DNA from 3 places in the Paeniglutamicibacter sulfureus genome. Region 1 is predicted to be linked to each of the others. Evidence: riboswitches for the same ligand, from Rfam matches in the RefSeq annotation. Region 1 holds a riboswitch; each other region holds the start of a gene.

Region 1 (6,336 bases):
CCGTGGCGGTCACCGACGGAATCATCACCGCCATCGGTCCGGCCGCCGGGGACCTGGCATCGATCGCCGATGTCCTCCATGACCTGCGCGGCGGCTACCTCGGGCCCGCCTTCGGCGACGGCCACGCCCACCCCCTCTTTGCCGGGCTCGAGGACGTCGGTCCCCAGATCCGCCACTGCACGGACCTCGACGAAATCCTGGCCGCAGTCGCACGCTGGGCGGACGAGCACCCCGGGGACGACTGGATCGTCGGTGCCAGCTACGACGCAACACTGTCCGAAGATGGATGCTTCGATGCCCGATGGCTCGACAGCGTCGTTTCCGACCGCCCCGTACTCTTGCGCGCCTGGGACTACCACACGGTATGGGTAAATTCCCGGGCACTGGAAATTTCCGGGATCACCTCGGACACGCCAGAGCCCGAGCTCGGCCGTATCATCCGTCGCCCGGACGGCTCTCCCCTGGGGACGTTGTGCGAACCCGGCGCCATCGACCTGGTTGCCGCCCATGTTCCCGCACACGGCCAGGACACCTTGGTCTCCGCCCTCAGCCGGGCCACCTCGGCATTTGCCCGGGCCGGTGTCAGTTGGGTGCAAGACGCATGGGTGGAAACGGAATCCCTCGACGCCTACCTCGCCGCCGCACGACAGGGGGCGTTGCACACCCGGGTGAACCTTGCCTTCCGCGCTGACCCGTTGCGCTGGGCAGGGCAACTGCCCGAATTTGCCGCAGCCAGGGACCGCGTGATCGCCGCCGGCGGGGAACTGCTCGGCGCAAACACCATCAAGTTCTTCCTGGACGGGATCGTTGAATCGCACACGGCCCACATGATCGATGCCTATGCGGACTGCCCCGGCAGCCGCGGCCTGCCCAATTGGGAAGACCACTCACTCATCGATGCGGCGATCGCCGTGGATTTCATGGGTTTCCAATTGCACCTGCACGCCATCGGAGACGCCGCCGTTCGCCAGGGACTGGACACCATTGCGGCGGTCGTTGCCGCCAACGGCCCACGCGACCGCCGACCGGTCATGGCCCACCTGCAGTCCATCTCCCCCACCGACCTGCCACGGTTCAGGGAATTGGGCGTCATCGCGAACTTCGAGCCGCTGTGGGCCCAGCGGGACACCGTCATGACCGAACTGACCTTCCCACGGCTTGGAGCCGAACGGGCGTCACGGCAGTTCCAGATCAGCGAGGTCGCCGCCTCGGGCGTCAGGGTGTCCTTTGGCAGCGACTGGCCTGTCACACACCACCACCCGATGCCGGGCATCGGCACGGCAGTGACCCGCACAGGGCTGTCCGACCCCGACATTCCTCCGCTGGCCGGGGCCCCCTACGGCGTTGTCGATGCCCTGGACTCCTACAGCGCCCAGGTCGCCTACCAGGCCTTTGCCGACCACGAACGCGGAACCCTGGCAGCGGGGCAGATCGCGGACCTGGTCTGGCTGGAGAGCGATCCACGCTCCATCGCGGAACACGACGTGGCCGGCGTGAAGGTCCTTGGCACCTGGCTTGCCGGCAAACCCACCCACCTGACGACACCCGAACCGGCATTGGACGGAATACGATGAATACCAAGATCTCGGCTCATGTTCCGGCATCCGGCAGCATACACGGCGCCCGTCCCACTGAGCTCAAGCGGGTCCTGGGCATACCTTTCCTGGTGCTCTTCGGACTGACGTACATGGCGCCGGTCACGGTGTTCACCACCTACGGCGTGGTGACCGGGGTGACCAACGGACATCTGCCGGCCGCTTATATCGTGGGACTGGTGACCATGCTGTTCACGGCCTTCAGCTACGCCCAGATGTCCCGGGCGGTGCCGCAGGCCGGATCCGCCTACGCCTACACCCAGCAGGCCTTCGGCGGAACTGTCGGTTTTGCCACGGGCTGGACGCTGATGCTCGACTACTTGTTCATCCCGATGATCAATTTTCTGCTCATCGGCATCTATCTCAACACGCAGTTCCCTGCGGTCCCCGCCTGGGCGTTCTCGCTGGTGTCCCTCGTGCTGGTGCTGGGCCTGAACATCATCGGCATCAAGTTCATCGGCCGGCTCAGCGCCACGGTGGTCGCCTCCTCGGTGCTCATGATCGGCATCTTCGTGGCGCTGGTGCTCAACCAGGTCATCAACGCCGATGCCCCAAGCCTGTTGGCACCGTTCTCCTTTGGCGCCGACGGCCTGGGCCCGATCTTCTCCGGCGCTGCCATCCTCTCGCTCTCGTTCCTGGGATTCGATGCTATTTCGACCTTGTCGGAGGATGCGAGGAATCCCGGCAAGACGATTCCCGCCGCGATCGTGCTCACCACCTTGGCCGGCGGCCTGATCTTCATCGTCGTTGGCTGGGCCGGGGCATTGATCCACCCGGACCACACCACCTTCACCGATCCGGATGCCGCGGGCGTCGAGCTCATGGCAGGGGTCGGCGGTTCGGTGCTCACCGCGATCTTTGTGGCGGTCTACGTTGTGGGGTCATTTGGTTCGGCCATGGCCTCGCAGGCCAGCGTGACCCGAATCCTGTACTCCATGGGTCGTGACGGATTGCTGCCGCGCCGCATGGGCATGCTCAATCGCCGTTTTTCCACCCCCGTCTATGCCACCCTCGTGGTCTCCGCGGTGTCGCTGACCTACCTCTTCGTCAGCTTGGAGACTGCGGCCTCGGTGGTCAGCTTCGGGGCCCTGGTTGCGTTCTCCATGGTGAACCTTTCGGTCATCAAGACCTTCTTCATGGATGCTAAGGCGCGCGGTGCCCGTTCGGTGTTGCTCTACCTGCTCATGCCCCTGGTGGGATTCGCGCTGACCATTTGGTTGTGGACCTCGCTCTCCGGCGTCAGTCTTGTGGTGGGACTGATGTGGTTCGCCGCGGGAATCGGCTTTTTGGCCATCCGCACCAAGGGCTTCCGCACCACCCCGCCGAAGCTTTCCTTCGAGGACTGACGCCGATCCTGAATTGCCGCCCCCACGACGTTTCGGCGCCGTGCGGGCGGCATCGCCGGTTGCAGAACGGGACTTTCTAGTCCAGACGCCGGTCCTGCCAACTGCGCATGGTCCACCGCGATCTTGCTACCGCATCCAGCGTCACCACTCCGGTGTTGGCCAGTGGCAGCGGGCTCAGCAGGCCGGGGTCGAAGTTGGTGCTTCGGGAGGCAAGCCATGTCACCAGCATTGCGGCATGGCTGACCACGACCAGCTTTCCGGTCCCAGCTGCGCGCGCCTGTTCGATGACCGAGTTGAATCGATCCAGTGCCGTGTGCGCATCCTCGCCGCCAGCAACCTTGGCGGCAAGGTCGCCGGAAAGCCACCGGAAAAACACGTCGCGGTAGGCAAGTTGGGCCTCGGGGTCGTTGCGCATCTCCAGGTCACCGGCGGAGATTTCGCTCAGCCCCACGTGCTCGGCAAGGACAAGTCCGCGGGAATCGGCCAAGGGCGTTGCGGTCATCTTGGCGCGCAGCAACGGCGAGGAGAAGACCGCGTCCACATCCTCGGCACCGAGCCTCCGGACGAGTTCCCGTGCCTGGGCCAGGCCGGTCTCGTCCAGCGGCGCGCCGGGGGCCGCGGTGTCCAGGGCCTGGGCCACATTGGAGGCTGTCTGCCCGTGGCGGATCAAGATGAGTCTCATTCACTCACTCTAAAACGTCACCGGGCGTTTGGTAGGATGAAATTAGCTTCACGAGATACGCGTCAGCTTTGGGCTCCGACCCGGCGCGACACCAACCCCATGCTTCAAGGGTGGTTCGGATGACGAAGCGGTCCTGGCAGCAGCCGCTGCCTTGGGGACAAGAGCACACGAAAGGCGCCACCACCTTGCGCAATGAGTCACGTTCCATCGACACCTGTACCTCGTTCCACTCCGGACACCGCACCAATCCCCGGGCGATCAGGAGCCTCATGGCCCGCCCCACGCTTTGGGCGCCCGCTGACATCGAGGTCGCGATGTCCCTGACCCAGGGCCTGACACTGCATGTCTTTGCCGGAGGCACCCACCACCAGGTGTTCGCCCACGACCTGCCGGTCATTGTGCAGCTGCTGCGCATTGCGCCGCAGCCGGCTCCGGGGATTTCACTTGGGCGGGTGAATTTCCACAGCAACGCGATTGCGCTTCCCGCCGATCCGCGCCACAGTGCCGGGCTGCGCTACTTTTCCTTCAGCACCGAACCGCTCTCTGCATGTACCTTCGAGCGCGATGAGGAATTGGCCCGCGACTTCGAGTCCCTGACGGGCAACCTGCAACTTTCCTAGGATTCCGGGCGGCTGAGACGGCCGTGGACCCAAAGTTGGCGGTCGCAGTCCACCGGTGCTTGGCGGGCCACCCCTTTTTCGGTGGTTTAGAACGGGCTATTGCTTCAGCTCTTCGACAATGCTGTTTCCCGTTTCCGGTCGGGATTCCCATGCCCACGATTCATGGAAACGTACCCGACCGTCGTCAAGGACCTCGATGACCGATTCACAAACTCCGGTTGAGGTTTCCTTGTTAGCGCCAAGGTGAACGTAGCGAAAGTTCAATTTATCCGCATTGCGAGTGCCGACGAGATAGCCTCGGACGACTGCACCACCGGAGTACTCTGCCCAAACCACTTCGTGATCTTGGTGGTAGGTAAATGTGGTGGATTGCCCTACTTCTCCTGTTGCAGAATTCTCAACGCCGCAGAATACTCGGCCGTCCAAGGACACGGTGTCTGCCTGAGGTGCAGTTTCGGTGCTCATGCTCCGAACAATAGCAACGCATTGCACGGGAGAGTCCAAGGCTTGTCTCAATGTGACGGTTCGACGTGTTCCTAGGCGGGGCTGGGCATTAGGCCTTGCACGGCAACGATTGTCCATTGCGTCCGGAAAGAGAAAGCATTAGCGGAAAATCGGGTCGGCCGCGTACTGCGCCAGCGCTTCCTTGTTCCCCGGGCTAAGTCGAAGCAATCGCTGCTCGTCAACGGAGAAGAATGCCAGGGTGGTTGCAGCACGAACGCACACCCCGCCGTCCACCGGATCGTGGAACTCGTAGCTGATGTCGAAACTCGCGGCCTTGATGGTGCTGATCCACAAATCCACGTGCGCCGGGACGTTGCGGTAGTCCAACGGTTTGAGGTAGCGCACGCGGTGCTCGACGACCAGGATCTGCGTGTTTTCCGGGACCGTGGAGAACAGGTCGACCTGCGGCATGATGCCGGGCTTTCCGGTGCCGCCGGGCACCCCGAAGCCGGCGATGCGCGCCTCTTCCATCATGCGGACCAGGTTTACGTTGTTGATGTGTCCGTAGGCATCCATGTCTCCCCAGCGCATGGGGACCTCGACGCGGATCTTGTGTCCGGACATTCAGTCGATCCTTGCCGGATCGTCGGGGCTGATGATGCCCAGGCCCTCCAGCTTCTCGGCGATGCGCGACCCGTCTGGCTCGTAGACCCAGGGCACTCCGGGGGTGGAATTCAGGATCCCCTGGCTGCGCCCACCGGCCAGCACCGCCTCGGAGGGGGTCAGCTGGCGAATGACGATGGCCTCGACATGGCGGGGATAGCGGCGGGCGAATTCGGCGTAGAGATAGGGGTCGTGTTGGCCGTCGTCGCCGATCAGCAGCCACTTCATGTTCGGGAATTCGGCGGCGAGGCGGCGCAACTGGTCGGCCTTGTGCTGCATGCCCGAACGGAACCAGCCGCGCTCGGTGGCTCCCCAGTCGGTCAGCAACAACGGGCCCTGCGGGTAGAGGTTGCGTGAGAGGAATCGGGTGAGGGTCTGGGCGACGTTCCAGGCACCGGTGGAGAGATAGAAGGTGGGGGCTCCGGGCTTGTCTCGCATCAGCCGCTCCATCATCACCGGCATCCCCGGTGTGGCCAGGCGGGCGTGCTCGGAGAGCACGAACGAGTTCCACGCCGCCAGCAGCGGGCGCGGCAGCGCGGTGACCACCACGGTGTCGTCCACGTCCGAGAGCACCCCGAACTCCTGCTTCCCGTCAACGACCACAATCGGCGCGGTGACGGTGGGCCCACCCTCGACGTGCAGGCTGATCTCGTTCCAGCCGGGTTCCAGCGAGGCGGCCACGCGGACATCGACCACTCCCCCGCGGTCTGCCTGCACCTTGAAGCGTTCGCCGTTGATGTGGGCCTCGATCTCGCCGTGGGGCAGGATCGGTGACATGAAGTTACGCCAGCCCCGCACGCCGTCCGTGATGACCTTCGCGAGGTGGCGCCCGTCTTCGAAGGCGCCGGGCTTGGCCAGCAGCACCCGGGCGAAGATGCGCACCCAGCCGTTCTCCGGATCCGACAAGCCGTATCCAGTGTAGGGCAGCACCGTAGGGATCAGCCCGCGTTCGCGGGCGCTCTCTGCGCGAAGCTCGTAAAGGCGAT
Region 2 (6,336 bases), 560 kb from region 1:
CCGGAGACTGCGAGACGACCCTGGAATACCAGACAGAGGTTGCCCTGGCGGAGGAGATTGCCGAGGAAATCGCGGAGGAAATCTCCGATTCGGCGGAGGACTACTACGAAAGCCAGCCTTCCGCCCTAGGCATGTACGAACCGGCCTACGACGACGAGGGCCCGCTGGAGGCCACGGGACTGCCGCTCCAGGCGGCCGATCCCGACTTTGCCGAACCAGACCCCGTCGATTCCGAGGTTCCGGCCGCCGAGGCAGAAACAGCGGAACCCTCCGCCCCCGACGTTTCGGCATTCGACACCGTCGGCACCGGAAGCCTCACCCTGTCCTTCATGCGCACCGGCATCAACGTGCGCATCGACCCCGAGGAGAAGATCCTCGGCATTGCCCAGCGAGCCGGAGTCAGGATCGGCGCCAACTGCCAGGAAGGCATGTGCGGCTCCTGCAAGATCGTGAAGCTTTCCGGTGATGTTGAGATGAACCACCAAGGCGGGATCCGCGCACGGGAGATCGAGGCCGGCAAGTTCCTGCCGTGTTGCTCGACCGCGCGGACCGATCTGGTGATCGACGCCTAGCCGGCTGGTTCCAGGAGGTGACCTCGGAAGCATGGATGGCGGGCATGGAGGTCATCGGCCCTCGCGGCGCAAGGCCAGGGGGTCGCCAAGGACGTTCCAGCCATGCCAACGTGGTTCATGTTGGAGGGCGGAATTTCCTAGTGTGCGGCGGCGGACAGGTGCCGCTGCAGCAGGCTGATGTCCACTTCGACGATCTGGCCATTGCGCAGCGGTTTGGTTCGCACGCCGCCCTGCAGCTCATCAACAGTCAGTCGGATCAATGTCCCGTGGGCCACGGCAATGATGTTCTTGCCCTCGTAACGCAGCACCAGCTCACTGAGGGCGGAAATCCCGCGCTTCACCACGTCTTCCTCGGGCTCTGCCGAGTGCAGCAGCAGGTCGATCTCCTCGCGGGGCAGGTCGCGGACCACACGGCCTTCGGCATTGCCGTAGTGGCGTTCCTGGAGACCGCCCAATTTTTCGGTCAGCGTCAACCCCAGGTCATGCCCGATGAGTTCCGCCGTTTCCGCTGCGCGGCCAAGCGTCGATGAGACCAGTACATCCCAGTGGCGGGTTGCCAGTTCCCGGCCCGCGCCACGCGCCTGCTCACGTCCCAGCTCATTGAGCGGAATATCCGTCTGACCCTGAAGTCGACCTTCGGCATTCCATGCCGTTTCACCGTGACGGACCAAAACCAAGGTTGCACTCATGGCCACAAGCCTAACCGGGCAGGAACGCCGCCGGGATCCGGTGCAGATCCTTCGATTCCCATCCCCCCGGACGCAACCTAAGCACATATTCTTTGGCTACAGGCAATTTTCTTGCCACAATGGATCCCAGACCCCCATCCCGAGCGGCCGAGAGATCTGGCTCTACGACGCCGCAGCAACCTTCCACACTCCGGTGGACAAGGTGCTACCGCCAGAAACGATGGAGAACGCACCAGCGATCTTGGGTGTCGATGCGCCCGCAGGGAAACCCCTCCCCGAGGGCACTTCGGCGCCGCATTCATCCGGGAGAAGCACCACCCGCCCCACCACAGGCGAGGACAGTCCGCACCCAGGGCTGCCCCAGCCGTATACGCAAGGAGTCAGCCACCCTCATGGCCGAACACCAATTTGGATTCCGCACGCGCGCGCTGCACGCCGGCGGCACCCCTGACGCCGAGCACGGCTCGCGCGCAGTTCCGATCTACCAGACCACGTCGTTTGTCTTCAAGGATTCCGACGACGCCGCGAACCTCTTTGCGCTGCAAAAGTACGGCAACATCTACTCCCGCATCGGCAACCCGACGGTGGCGGCATTCGAGGAGCGCATCGCCTCCCTCGAAGGCGGCATCGGCGCGGTGGCCACCGGCTCGGGCATGGCAGCCGAATTCATCACCTTCGCCGCACTTGCAGGCGCCGGGGACCACATCGTGGCCTCCTCCAAGCTCTACGGCGGCACCATCACCCAGCTCGACGTGACGCTGCGTCGCTTCGGGGTGTCGACGACCTTCATCGACTCCACGGATCCGGCCGAGTTCGCCGCCGCCATCCAGGAAAACACCAAGGCGGTCTACACCGAGGTCGTGGCCAACCCTTCCGGCGACGTCGCCGACCTCAGGGGCCTGGCCGAGGTCGCCCACGCCGCGGGCCTCCCGCTGGTTGTCGATTCGACCCTCACCCCTCCGTACCTGTTGCGCCCGATCGAGCACGGTGCCGACATCGTCATCCACTCCGCCACCAAGTTCCTCGGCGGCCACGGCACCACCCTCGGCGGCATCGTCGTGGAGGCCGGCACCTTCAACTGGGGCAATGGCAAGTTCCCCGCGATGACCGAGCCCGTGGCCTCCTACGGCAACGTCTCCTGGTGGGACAACTTCGGCGAGTACGGCTTCCTGACCAAGTTGCGCAGCGAGCAGCTGCGCGACATCGGACCGGCACTGCCGGCCCAGTCCGCGTTCCAGCTGCTGCAGGGCGTCGAGACCTTGCCCCAGCGCATGGACTCGCACCTGGCCAATGCCAAGGCCGTGGCCGCATGGCTGGAGGCCGACCCGCGCATTTCCTACGTGAACTACGCAGGCCTGCCCTCCCACCCGCACTACGAGCGTGCCCAGGAGCTGTTGCCCCTGGGCGTCGGCTCCGTGTTCAGCTTCGGCGTCAAGGGCGGCCGCGCCGCCGGCAGTGCCTTCATCGAGGCATTGCAGTTGGCCAGCCACCTGGCCAACGTCGGGGACGTGCGCACCCTGGTGCTGCACCCGGCTTCCACCACCCACCAGCAGCTCTCCGCCGACCAGCTGGTTGCGGCAGGCGTTCCCGAGGACCTGATCCGCTTCTCGGTGGGACTGGAAGACATCGATGACATCCTCTGGGACCTGGACCAGGCCCTGACCGCCTCGCAGCTGGTGGCCGACGCCCCGGCCGAGGAAGCCTACGACGGGGCAGCCTGCTCCATCGACGCCGCCCGCGCGGCCGCCGTGACGGGAGCCAAGTAATGAGCAACGCCGTGGATACCCGCACCTGGGAAGGCCCGAACGCGGCCGAACGCCTCGAGATCCTGCGCAACACGAAGTCGATCGCGATCGTGGGCGCTTCCAACAAGCCCTCGCGCGCCAGCTACTTCGTGGCGACCTACCTGTTGTCCTCCTCCAAGTACAAGGTCTACTTCGTCAACCCGGTGCTCGATGAGATCCTGGGCCAGCCGGTCTACAAGTCGCTGGCCGACCTGCCGGAGACACCGGACCTGGTGGAGGTCTTCCGCAAGCACGACGACCTGCCCGGCGTCCTGGACGAGTCGATCGCCGTGGGGGCCAAGACCCTGTGGCTGCAACTGGGTTCCTGGCACGAGGAGGTCGCGGCCAAGGCCGAGGCCAACGGCCTGAATGTGGTGATGGACCGGTGCGTGAAGATCGAACACGCACGTTTCCACGGCGGGCTGCGCCTGGCCGGGTTCAACACCGGCGTCATCTCCTCCAAGCGCCAGTTGCTCGCCTAGCAAGACAGTCTGCCCCATGCGAAGGGTCCGTGCCCGAAACCCCATGGTTTCCGGCACGGACCCTTCCCATTGGAGGGAACCCGCGGGACGGCCCGAGCGATTCCCGTAGGCAACCCGCAATTCAGGGGCGGCCCATGGTTCTCGTTACCACCCGGTGTCGTCCTCGTCGTCGGCCTCGGAAACCCCGAGGTCCGGCTGCTGGTTTGAATCGAACTCCGCCCAGGCCTCGGCAAAGCCGAGGATGTCCTCGAGCGCTTCTTCCTCGTCGTCGTCCAACAGTTCCAGGGCCTCAGGGGTGTCGAGGATGATTCCGATCGCCGAGGCAGGGTGTTCCTCGAAGTAGTCGATCGGTGAGTAGTCGGCGTTGAAGGTCATGTCCTTGCTCTGCCCATACAGTTCAATGAAGGCCCGCACAGCCTTCGGCACACGAGCCAGGTCCAGGCCGGACAATGAGTCGTTGTAGGCCTGCGCCGTTGCCTCGGCCCATTCCTCGATGATGGCTTCATTCATTTGCGTGTCGGTGGTGCCCACTGCCCTATCCTGCCTAATTGGAGTTACATCGAGCACCAATAGTAGTGGGCGGAACCCGAAGCGTACATGCCCAGAACTGTGAAATTCGTTGGGTCGCGGCCGGCGCTTCGGCGGCCGGGTTCAGACTGCCCGCGGGAGACGCAAAGGGAGCCCGTGCGGGCGCCTGGACGGCACACGCACGGGCTCCCGGGCATTCCTTTTCCTACAGCCTGCGGTTGGCCAGCACCGGCAGGAACTCGCGCACCTCGTCGATGCGCCGGCGCGTGACATCGGTCGTCACCAAGCCCTCGGCATCGTCGCCCAGGTACTCGATCGGCACACCCATGGGATCCAGGATCGCCGAGTGGCCGATGGTGTGGCCCGAGCTGGTTCCGGCGGCCGCGACCCACACCGTGTTCTCGATCGCGCGTGCCCGCAACAGGGTTTCCCAGTGCTCGATCTTGTGCTCGCCCTTGAACCAGGCGGCGGCCACCAGCAACAGTTCGGCGCCCTCGTTGACCAGCCTCCGGGCGATTTCCGGGAAACGCAGGTCATAGCAGGTGAACACCCCGACCTTCATGCCGGCGATTTCGAAGACGGGGACCTCGGCAACATCTCCGGCCTTGATCGACTTCGATTCCTGGTAGGAGAATGCGTCGTAGAGGTGGATCTTGCGGTAGGTCCCCAGGATCGCGCCATCCTCTCCGAGCACCACCAGGGTGTTGTAGGGCCGTTCGTCGCCACTTTGCTCGTATCCCCCGGCCACAATGGCAATCTTGTGCTCGGCGGCCATGAAGGAAAGCTGCTGGACGAATTTGGTCCAGTTCCCTTCGAGGGCGTCATTCAACGGGCCCGTCACCTGGGAAACGGCGAGCATGGCCTCTTCGGGAAAGAGCACCAGGTCAGCGGCCTCGGCCTTCGCCTTGGCAACCAGTCGTTCCATGGTTTCCAAGTTGTCGGTGACCGACCCTGTGGGGGCAAATTGACCAACGCTGACCTTCATGGCGATTCCCTTCGTCGCTGAGTTCTTTCACCCAGCCTAACGACAATCGCCAACTCGGCGAGTCAGCTGCAGTGATTTTTGCCCCGACCCGAAGAATGTGACGGCAAAACGGTCGACAGGGGGACGGTTCGGCATCTCGAGACGGGTCAAGACGGCATCCGTGCCCCGGACACGGCAAGGGCGCGGTGCCGGGCCAGGTGAATGTCATTCATCCTGCCCCACACCGCGCCCGAGCGCGTCGCTGTCAGTCGTTGATCAAATCGTGGCGGACGATCGTCTGCTCGCGGTCCGGTCCCACGCCGATGGCGGAGAAACGGGTCCCGCTTATGGCTTCGAGCGCCAGCACGTAGTTGCGTGCATTCTCCGGCAGGTCATCGAGGGTGCGGGCACCGGTGATGTCCTCGGTCCAGCCGTCGAAGTATTCGAAGACGGGCTTGGCGTGGTGGAAGTCGGTCTGCGTCATCGGCATCTCGTCGTGGCGCACCCCGTCAACGTCGTAGGCCACGCACACCGGGATCTTCTCGATGTTGGTCAGCACGTCGAGCTTGGTGACGAAGTAGTCGGTGAAGCCGTTCACGCGCGAGGCGTGGCGGGCCAACACTGCGTCGTACCAGCCACAACGGCGCGGACGGCCGGTGTTCACGCCGAATTCCCCGCCGGTCTTCTGCAAGTATTCGCCCATGTCGTCAAAGAGCTCGGTCGGGAACGGCCCTGCACCCACGCGGGTGGTGTAGGCCTTGATGATGCCGATCGAGCGGCTGATACGGGTTGGGCCGATGCCCGAGCCGACCGAGGCGCCGCCGGCGGTCGGGTTCGAAGACGTCACGAACGGGTAGGTGCCGTGGTCCACGTCCAGGAAAGTGGCTTGGCCGCCTTCCATGAGCACGACCTTGCCGGCGTCCAGCGCATTGTTCAGCTCGAGCGTCGCATCGATGACCAGCGGGCGCAGGCGCTCGGCGTAGGAGAGGAAGTACTCGACGATTTCGTCGATCTCAACGCTGCGGCGGTTGTAGACCTTGACCAGCAGTTCGTTCTTCTGGCGCAGTGCGCCCTCGACCTTCTGGCGCAGGATGGATTCGTCAAAGACGTCCTGCACGCGGATGCCCAGGCGCCCGATCTTGTCCATGTAGGCCGGGCCAATGCCGCGCCCGGTGGTGCCGATGGCGCGCTTGCCCAGGAAGCGTTCGGTGACCTTGTCCATGGTCTGGTGGTACGGGGCGACCAGGTGCGCGTTGGCCGAGACGCGCAGCTTCGAGGTATCGGCACCGCGTGCCTCCAGTCCCTCGATCTCTTCGA
Region 3 (6,336 bases), 550 kb from region 1:
ACTGCCACCAGGTGTCGACCATGGGGATGCCGGCGGCGGTGTCGCGTCCGACCTGGCTGCGCAGCCAGCGCCACGCCTCGGGGTTCACGGCTTCGCCGACGGTCCCTGCCAACCGGATCGATGACAGGTCGTAGTCCGCGGGGATTCCCTCGGGGAACCAGCCCATCAGCGAGCGCACCAACGTGGGCGCGGTGTAATAGCTGGTCACGCCGTAGCGGGCGATGATTTCGAAGTGGCGGCCCGGGTGGGGGGCATTGGGCACGCCCTCGTAGATGACCTGGGTGACGCCGTTGGACAGCGGTCCGTAGATCTCATAGGTGTGCGCGGTGACCCAGGCCAGGTCGGCGGTGCACCAGTGGACGTCGTTCTCGCGCTTAGCCGGATCCGGGTTCGAGAAGAGGAACTCGTGGCTCCACGAGGCCTGGGTCAGGTAGCCGCCGGTGGTGTGGACCAGGCCCTTGGGCTGGCCGGTGGTGCCGGAGGTGTACATGATGAACAAGGGCGTTTCGGCGTCGAAGGCCTCGGGGGTGTGTACGGTGCTCGCGGTGTCAACCGTCTCGTGCCACCACACGTCCCTGCCCTGCACCCAGTTGATGTCGGTGTGCCCGGTGCGGTTGATGACCAGGACGTGCTCGATCGAGTTTTCGCCGGAGACGGCCTCGTCGGCGTGCGCCTTGACCGGGACCGATGTGCCGCGGCGGAACTGGCCGTCGGTGGTGACCAGGAGCTTGGCGGCGGTGTCCTCGACGCGGAACTTCAGGGCTTCGGCGGAGAAGCCGCCGAAGACCAGCGAGTGCACCGCGCCGATGCGCGCGCAGGCCAGGGTGATGACGATGGTTTCCACCAACACCGGCAGGTAGATGACCACGCGGTCGCCCTTGGTGATGCCCAAGGCGACCAGCGCATTGGCGGCCTGGGAAACACGGTCCTGCAGGTCCTTGTACGTGACGGTGGTGGTGTCGCCGGGCTCGCCCTCGAAGTGCAGGGCCACCTTGTCGCCGCGACCGGCTTCCACATGGCGGTCCACGCAGTTGTAGGCGGCGTTGAGCTTGCCGCCCTCGAACCAGCGCAACTCGGGTCCACGCCGCGCCTCCGGGTCCACGCCGGTGCTGCTGTGGACGGTGTGCCATTGGTCGGACCAGCTCAGACGCCGCGCCGCGGCGTCCCAGAAGGCCAGGCGTTCGGCTTCGCTCCAGGTGGCCTCGTTGGCGATGCCGGGGGCGGTCGTGTTCAGGGTTTCAGTCATTGTCTTCTCCATCGGTCCTGGCGTTGGCACTCCACCGCATATGTGGTTGCTGCGTCGTCACGGAGCCGGTTCTCTTGGCCGCTCGGGATGCTTTTCTTCGGTGGTTCTTGGGCAGGTTTGCCGGGTCAGGCCCAGCGTTTGACGGCCCAGCGTTCGGCCAAGCCCACCAACGCGTCAGTGGTCTTGCCCAGCACGGCCAGCAGGATGATGGCGAGGATCAGTCGATCGATGCGCCCGTTGTTTTGGGAATCAAGCAGCAGGAACCCCAGGCCCATGGAGGATGCGATTAATTCGGCGGCCACCAGGAACAGCCAGGCCTGGGCCAGGGCCAGCCGGAGGCCGGAAAATATTGCCGGAACCACCGCGGGAAGCTGGATGGTCGTCAACAGCTTGACGCCCTTGAGTCCGAAAGCGCGGCCGGCCTCGATCAAGTTCTTGTCCACGTGGCGCAGGGCCAGGTACACGGTGGTGAATACGGGGAAAAACGCACCAATGACGATCAGGGTGACCTTGGAGTCCTCACCGATCTTCATCCACAGGATCAACAGCGGGACCCAGGCCAGGGATGGCACCGCGCGAAATGCCCCGATGGTCGGCGCCAGCAAAGCGTCGGCTATGCGCGACAAGCCGACCAGGGCGCCGATGGCCAGGCCCAGCACCGCGCCGATGGCAAAGCCGACCAGGACGCGCTGGGTTGAGATGCCAATGTGGTTGCCCAGTTCTCCGCGACCGAGAAGATCCACCGCGGCGGAAAACACCGAGGCCGGCGAAGGCAACTGGGCCGGGGTGACCCACCCGAACGAGGTCGCACCCTGCCACAGGGCGAGAATGAACAGCGGCACCAACGTACCCAGGCCGATGCGGCCCAGCCGGGATGCCAGCAGCGGGCCCCCGGGCGTGGACGCGCCGTTGCCGTTGGTCGATTCGCTGGTGTCCAGGGACAGGTCAGCGGACATTAGGAGGCCTTGACCTTGGATGAATCGGCCTTCTTGGCGAACGAGTCGTCAATCAGGGTGCTGAGTGCGGCATCTACGGCGGCCTGGTCCGTGACGTCGTGGGTTTGAACGAAGATCGGCCCGACGACGGTGAGGACGTCGATCAGCTTTTCACCGGGTACCGCCGAAACATCGAGGTTGGAACGCTCGAGGATCACCTTTTCGGCAACCGGCGTTTCCAGCCCGGCCACGTCGGCCAGGATGGTCGCGGTTTCCTGCTGGTTGTCCGCAGCCCACTCACGGGCCTTTTCGTAGGAATCCACCACGGCCTGTGCGACTTCCGGGGAATCCTTGAGGAAGGATTCGGTCGCATTCAGCGCGCCGTAGGTGTTGAAGTCCAGGTTGCGGTAGATCAGCGTGGCGCCGTTTTCCTCGGCGCCAGCCATGATCGGGTCCAGTCCACTCCAGGCGTCCACGGAGCCATTTTCCAAGGCAGCGCGCCCATCGGCGTGCTGGAGGTTTTCCACCGTCACGTCGTCGGGACCAAGCCCTGCCTGTTCCAGGGCCTGCAGCAAGAAGAAGTAAGGATCGGTTCCCTTGGTGGCAGCCACGGACTTGCCCTTCAGGTCGGAGACCTCCTTGAGGGGGGAGTCCTTGGCGACCACAAGGGCAGCCCACTCGGGCTGCGAGTAGATGTCGATGGTCTTGATCGGTGAACCATTGGAGCGGGCCAGCAGGGCGGCGGAGCCCGCGGTCGATCCCACGTCGATGGCGCCCGCGCGGAGCGCTTCGTTGGCCTTGTTGGAACCGGCCGACTGCACCCAGTTCACGGTGACGCCCTGGTCCTTCAGCGATGCTTCCAGCCAGCCCTTTTCCTTGAGCACCAAGCTCAACGGGTTGTAGGTGGCGAAGTCGATGTTGAGCGTCGTGGCTTCGTTGGCGCTGGCGCCGCCGGAGCCTTCGCCGGCGCAACCGGTCAGCAGTGCGGTGGCAGTTGCCAGCGCGGTGGTGGCGATGAGCGCGCGACGCGAGAAGAATTTGCGGTTCATGAGTGGTTTCCTTGAGTGTTCGACCGCACGCCAGTGCGGCGCTGGTTCTAAGAAGCGAGTGGAGTGGAAGTGATTGGGGGCCGGTGCTAGTGGCGGTGCGCGTCAACGCCGAGCGACGCCAGCAGCGAGCTGCGCATTCGGCCCAGGGCTTCATCGCTCCGGTGGCGCGGACGTGCGCCGGGGACCGTGAGGACCTGGGTGACGGTGGCGGAGGTGGCGCCGTTCGGGCGACCCAACACCACGATGCGGTCTGCCAACTGGAGCGCCTCGTCGACGTCGTGGGTGACCAGCAAGACGGTCGTCGGGTAGGCGCCGTGGATGTCCAGCAGCAGGTCTTGCATTTTCAGGCGTGTTAGTGCATCCAGCGCGCCGAATGGTTCATCCAGCAGCAGGACTCCGGGGCGTCGGGCCAGTGCCCGTGCAAGCGAGGTGCGCTGGGCCATGCCGCCGGAAATTTCCCGCGGCCGTAAGGTGCTGTGGGCATCCAACTCGACGAGTTCCAGGAGTTCGGCTACGCGGCTGGCGCCAATGGAACGGTCTGTACCCTGGGGAAGCCCCAAAGCCACGTTCTTTTCAACGGATTGCCACGGCAGCAAGCGCGGTTCCTGGAAAGCCACGGCGCATCGGGCGTCCAGGCCGTTGACGGCGGTGCCGTCGATCAGGACCTGGCCCGTGGAGGGTCGGTCCAGTCCGGAGACCGAGCGAAGCAACGTGGACTTGCCGCAACCGCTAGGGCCAAGGATTGCCACGACTTCGCCGCCCGCGATCTCGAGGTCGACATCACCCAACACTTTGCGACCGTCGAAGCTGCGTCCAACGCCTTTGAACGTCACGCGAAGCGCCGGGTTGGAGCCGCGTGCCGGTAGGGAAAGCGTGGGGTGGTCAAGCGTGGAAGTCATGTTCTCTCCATCGTTCCTGGCGGTAGCACCGGCCTCGGTCGAGGTGGTTGCTGCGGCGTCATGGAGCCAGATCTCTCGGCCGCTCGGGATGGGTTGTTACCTTCATCAAAGTCGATCCGGCGTCATGGAGGCAAGCTGGCCGTAATGTGACGGAACGTTCGACAAGTCGGAAAGAATCGGCAATCCATCGAATGAAATTTGATGAAATAGGGAATTTTCATCTTTTTTCCACGAGCGCCAAAGTGCCGGCGGGGGACCGCCTTCCCGGCCCGCGTATCACGCGTCCAGCCGCGTGAACCCGCTGTCGGGCGGGCCGGCTGAACCTGGGGCCCCGGGTCGCCTGACCTCCGCGCCAAGGCTGGTGTCTCGTCGAAGGAATGGTTGTCGGATCGGCGTTGGGTCGCTACCGAGCCGATGCCGCGGCGGGCCAGGAAGCCCGCTGTGCCCTGTGACGCACGTGCCATTTGTGACGAACCGGGTTGTCTCCGCTTCGCCGGGGCGTGTAGAAATATGTCCAACAACCATCCAGAGCGGCCGAGAGATCTGGCTCCATGACGCCGCAGCAACCCCTTCCCCTTAATTGGGCGGTAGGTGCTCACGCCAGGACCGATGGAGAGAATTCATGGCTATCGATTCATTTGCACTAGCGCACGCCGTCGAGGCGGACCCGAACATCTTTGGCGCCGTCAACCTCGACGCCTTCACCAGCGACACCCCCGCCCGACACCTGCTCAAACTCACGCCGGGCGTTCCACTGAACGGTCACTATGACGAGTTGGCCGCGATTTTCCGCCCGGTCTTCGCCAAGATCGCAGTCGGGGCCGGCGAGCGCGATGCCAACCGGACCCTCCCCTTTGAACCTGTCGGGTGGCTGAACCGGGTGCGATTCGGGGCATTGCGCATCCCGGTGGCAGCAGGTGGCTATGGGGCAAGCGTGTCCGACTTGTTCCGCCTCTTGATCGAACTCGCCGAGGCGGATTCACAGGTGGCGCACCTGTGGCGCTCACACATCGGCTTCGTCGAATCCGTGCTGTTGCTTGAGGACGATGCCTTGCGGCACCGCTGGATCGAGCGCATTGTTGCCGGCCAGATCGTCGGCAACGCCTACACCGAGCGCGGCGGGAACCGGTTGGGCACGCTCAACACGACCATTGCCAGGCAGGGCGAACGCTGGATCCTCAATGGCGAGAAATACTATTGCACCGGCACGATCTACGCCGATTGGGTCGCCGTCGCCGTGGCGCATCCGGCCCGCGCCGGCCGCCAGATCGCGGTGGTCTCCACGCAGCATTCCGGGGTCAAGATCTTTGACGACTGGGACGGATTCGGGCAGCAGCTCACCGGCACCGGCTCGACCACGTTCGAGAACGTCCCGGTGGACACGATCCTGCCCGACGAACAGCAGGTCAACGACCCTGAATCCGCCATCTTCCAGCTGGTGCTCCTGGGGGTCCAAGCCGGAATCACGCGAGCGGTTCTCAATGACGTGCGCTCGTCGGTCCAGGCCCGCACTCGAAGCTTCAGCACCGGAACGGGCGTTCCGGTGCGCGAGGAACCCCAGGTGCTCCAATTGGTCGGCGAGATCTCGGGCACCGCGTTCGCCGTCGACTCCATCGTCCTGGCCGCCGTGGCGGAGATCGAGATCGCGCTTGCCGATGCCTCCCTGAGCCCGGCAGAGCGGTTTGCGGTGTGTGAACTCGCCGCGGATCGGGCGCAAGCCGTGGTCCAGCCGCTGGTTCTCTCGGCGGCGACCAAGCTATTTGACGGACTGGGCGCCTCGGCAACCGCCAAGGGCTGCAACCTGGACCGGCACTGGCGCAACGCGCGCACCGTTGCCACCCACAACCCGGCGATCTACAAGGCGCGCATCATCGGCGACTACGAGGTCAATGGAACGGCACCCCAGCAGCTCAACGCCATCGGCGACGTGGGTGCAATACCGGCAACCGGCCTCCCCTAAAACCGCCAACCGCCACCGAACCACTGACTTGATCCGCGCACCATCGGATCCGCAAACTCCCACCACCTCGCGAAGGACAAACATGAGCCAGACACCCGCCCCCCGCCACATCCGTTTCAACGCCTTCGACATGAACTGCGTGGGACACCAGTCCCCGGGTCTGTGGAAGCACCCCAAGGACCAGTCGGCCCGCTATAAGGACCTGTCCTACTGGACCGACCTGGCCAAGACCCTGGAAAAGGGCAAG

What was found. A riboswitch is a leader RNA that binds a small molecule or an ion and turns the genes downstream of it on or off. The one in region 1 is predicted to bind S-adenosylmethionine.
Region 2: it holds a riboswitch for S-adenosylmethionine, as region 1 does, so the genes downstream of both, ABD687_RS15130 (O-acetylhomoserine aminocarboxypropyltransferase/cysteine synthase family protein) here and ABD687_RS17535 (hypothetical protein) in region 1, are expected to answer to the same signal.
Region 3: it holds a riboswitch for S-adenosylmethionine, as region 1 does, so the genes downstream of both, ABD687_RS15175 (ABC transporter ATP-binding protein) here and ABD687_RS17535 (hypothetical protein) in region 1, are expected to answer to the same signal.

Annotation. Positions count from the first base shown of each region.
Region 1 is NZ_BAAAWO010000001.1:3,870,619-3,876,954, reverse strand. Features, by position in the region: gene ABD687_RS17550 (amidohydrolase) at 1-1,574, shown strand, start outside; gene ABD687_RS17545 (APC family permease) at 1,571-2,941, shown strand; gene ABD687_RS17540 (histidine phosphatase family protein) at 3,018-3,623, opposite strand; SAM riboswitch class IV at 3,670-3,793, shown strand; gene ABD687_RS17535 (hypothetical protein) at 3,809-4,243, shown strand; gene ABD687_RS17530 (avidin-fold protein) at 4,340-4,708, opposite strand; gene ABD687_RS17525 (acyl-CoA thioesterase) at 4,847-5,311, opposite strand; gene ABD687_RS17520 (App1 family protein phosphatidate phosphatase) at 5,312-6,336, opposite strand, start outside.
Region 2 is NZ_BAAAWO010000001.1:3,308,413-3,314,748, reverse strand. Features, by position in the region: gene ABD687_RS15140 (ferredoxin reductase) at 1-572, shown strand, start outside; gene ABD687_RS15135 (histidine phosphatase family protein) at 710-1,261, opposite strand; SAM riboswitch class I at 1,393-1,488, shown strand; gene ABD687_RS15130 (O-acetylhomoserine aminocarboxypropyltransferase/cysteine synthase family protein) at 1,654-3,027, shown strand; gene ABD687_RS15125 (CoA-binding protein) at 3,027-3,527, shown strand; gene ABD687_RS15120 (hypothetical protein) at 3,672-4,058, opposite strand; gene ABD687_RS15115 (carbon-nitrogen hydrolase family protein) at 4,261-5,040, opposite strand; gene ABD687_RS15110 (adenylosuccinate synthase) at 5,285-6,336, opposite strand, start outside.
Region 3 is NZ_BAAAWO010000001.1:3,319,568-3,325,903, forward strand. Features, by position in the region: gene acs (acetate--CoA ligase) at 1-1,246, opposite strand, end outside; gene ABD687_RS15165 (ABC transporter permease) at 1,372-2,202, opposite strand; gene ABD687_RS15170 (aliphatic sulfonate ABC transporter substrate-binding protein) at 2,202-3,230, opposite strand; gene ABD687_RS15175 (ABC transporter ATP-binding protein) at 3,317-4,129, opposite strand; SAM riboswitch class I at 4,134-4,224, opposite strand; SAM riboswitch class I at 4,648-4,745, shown strand; gene ABD687_RS15180 (acyl-CoA dehydrogenase family protein) at 4,752-6,089, shown strand; gene ABD687_RS15185 (LLM class flavin-dependent oxidoreductase) at 6,172-6,336, shown strand, end outside.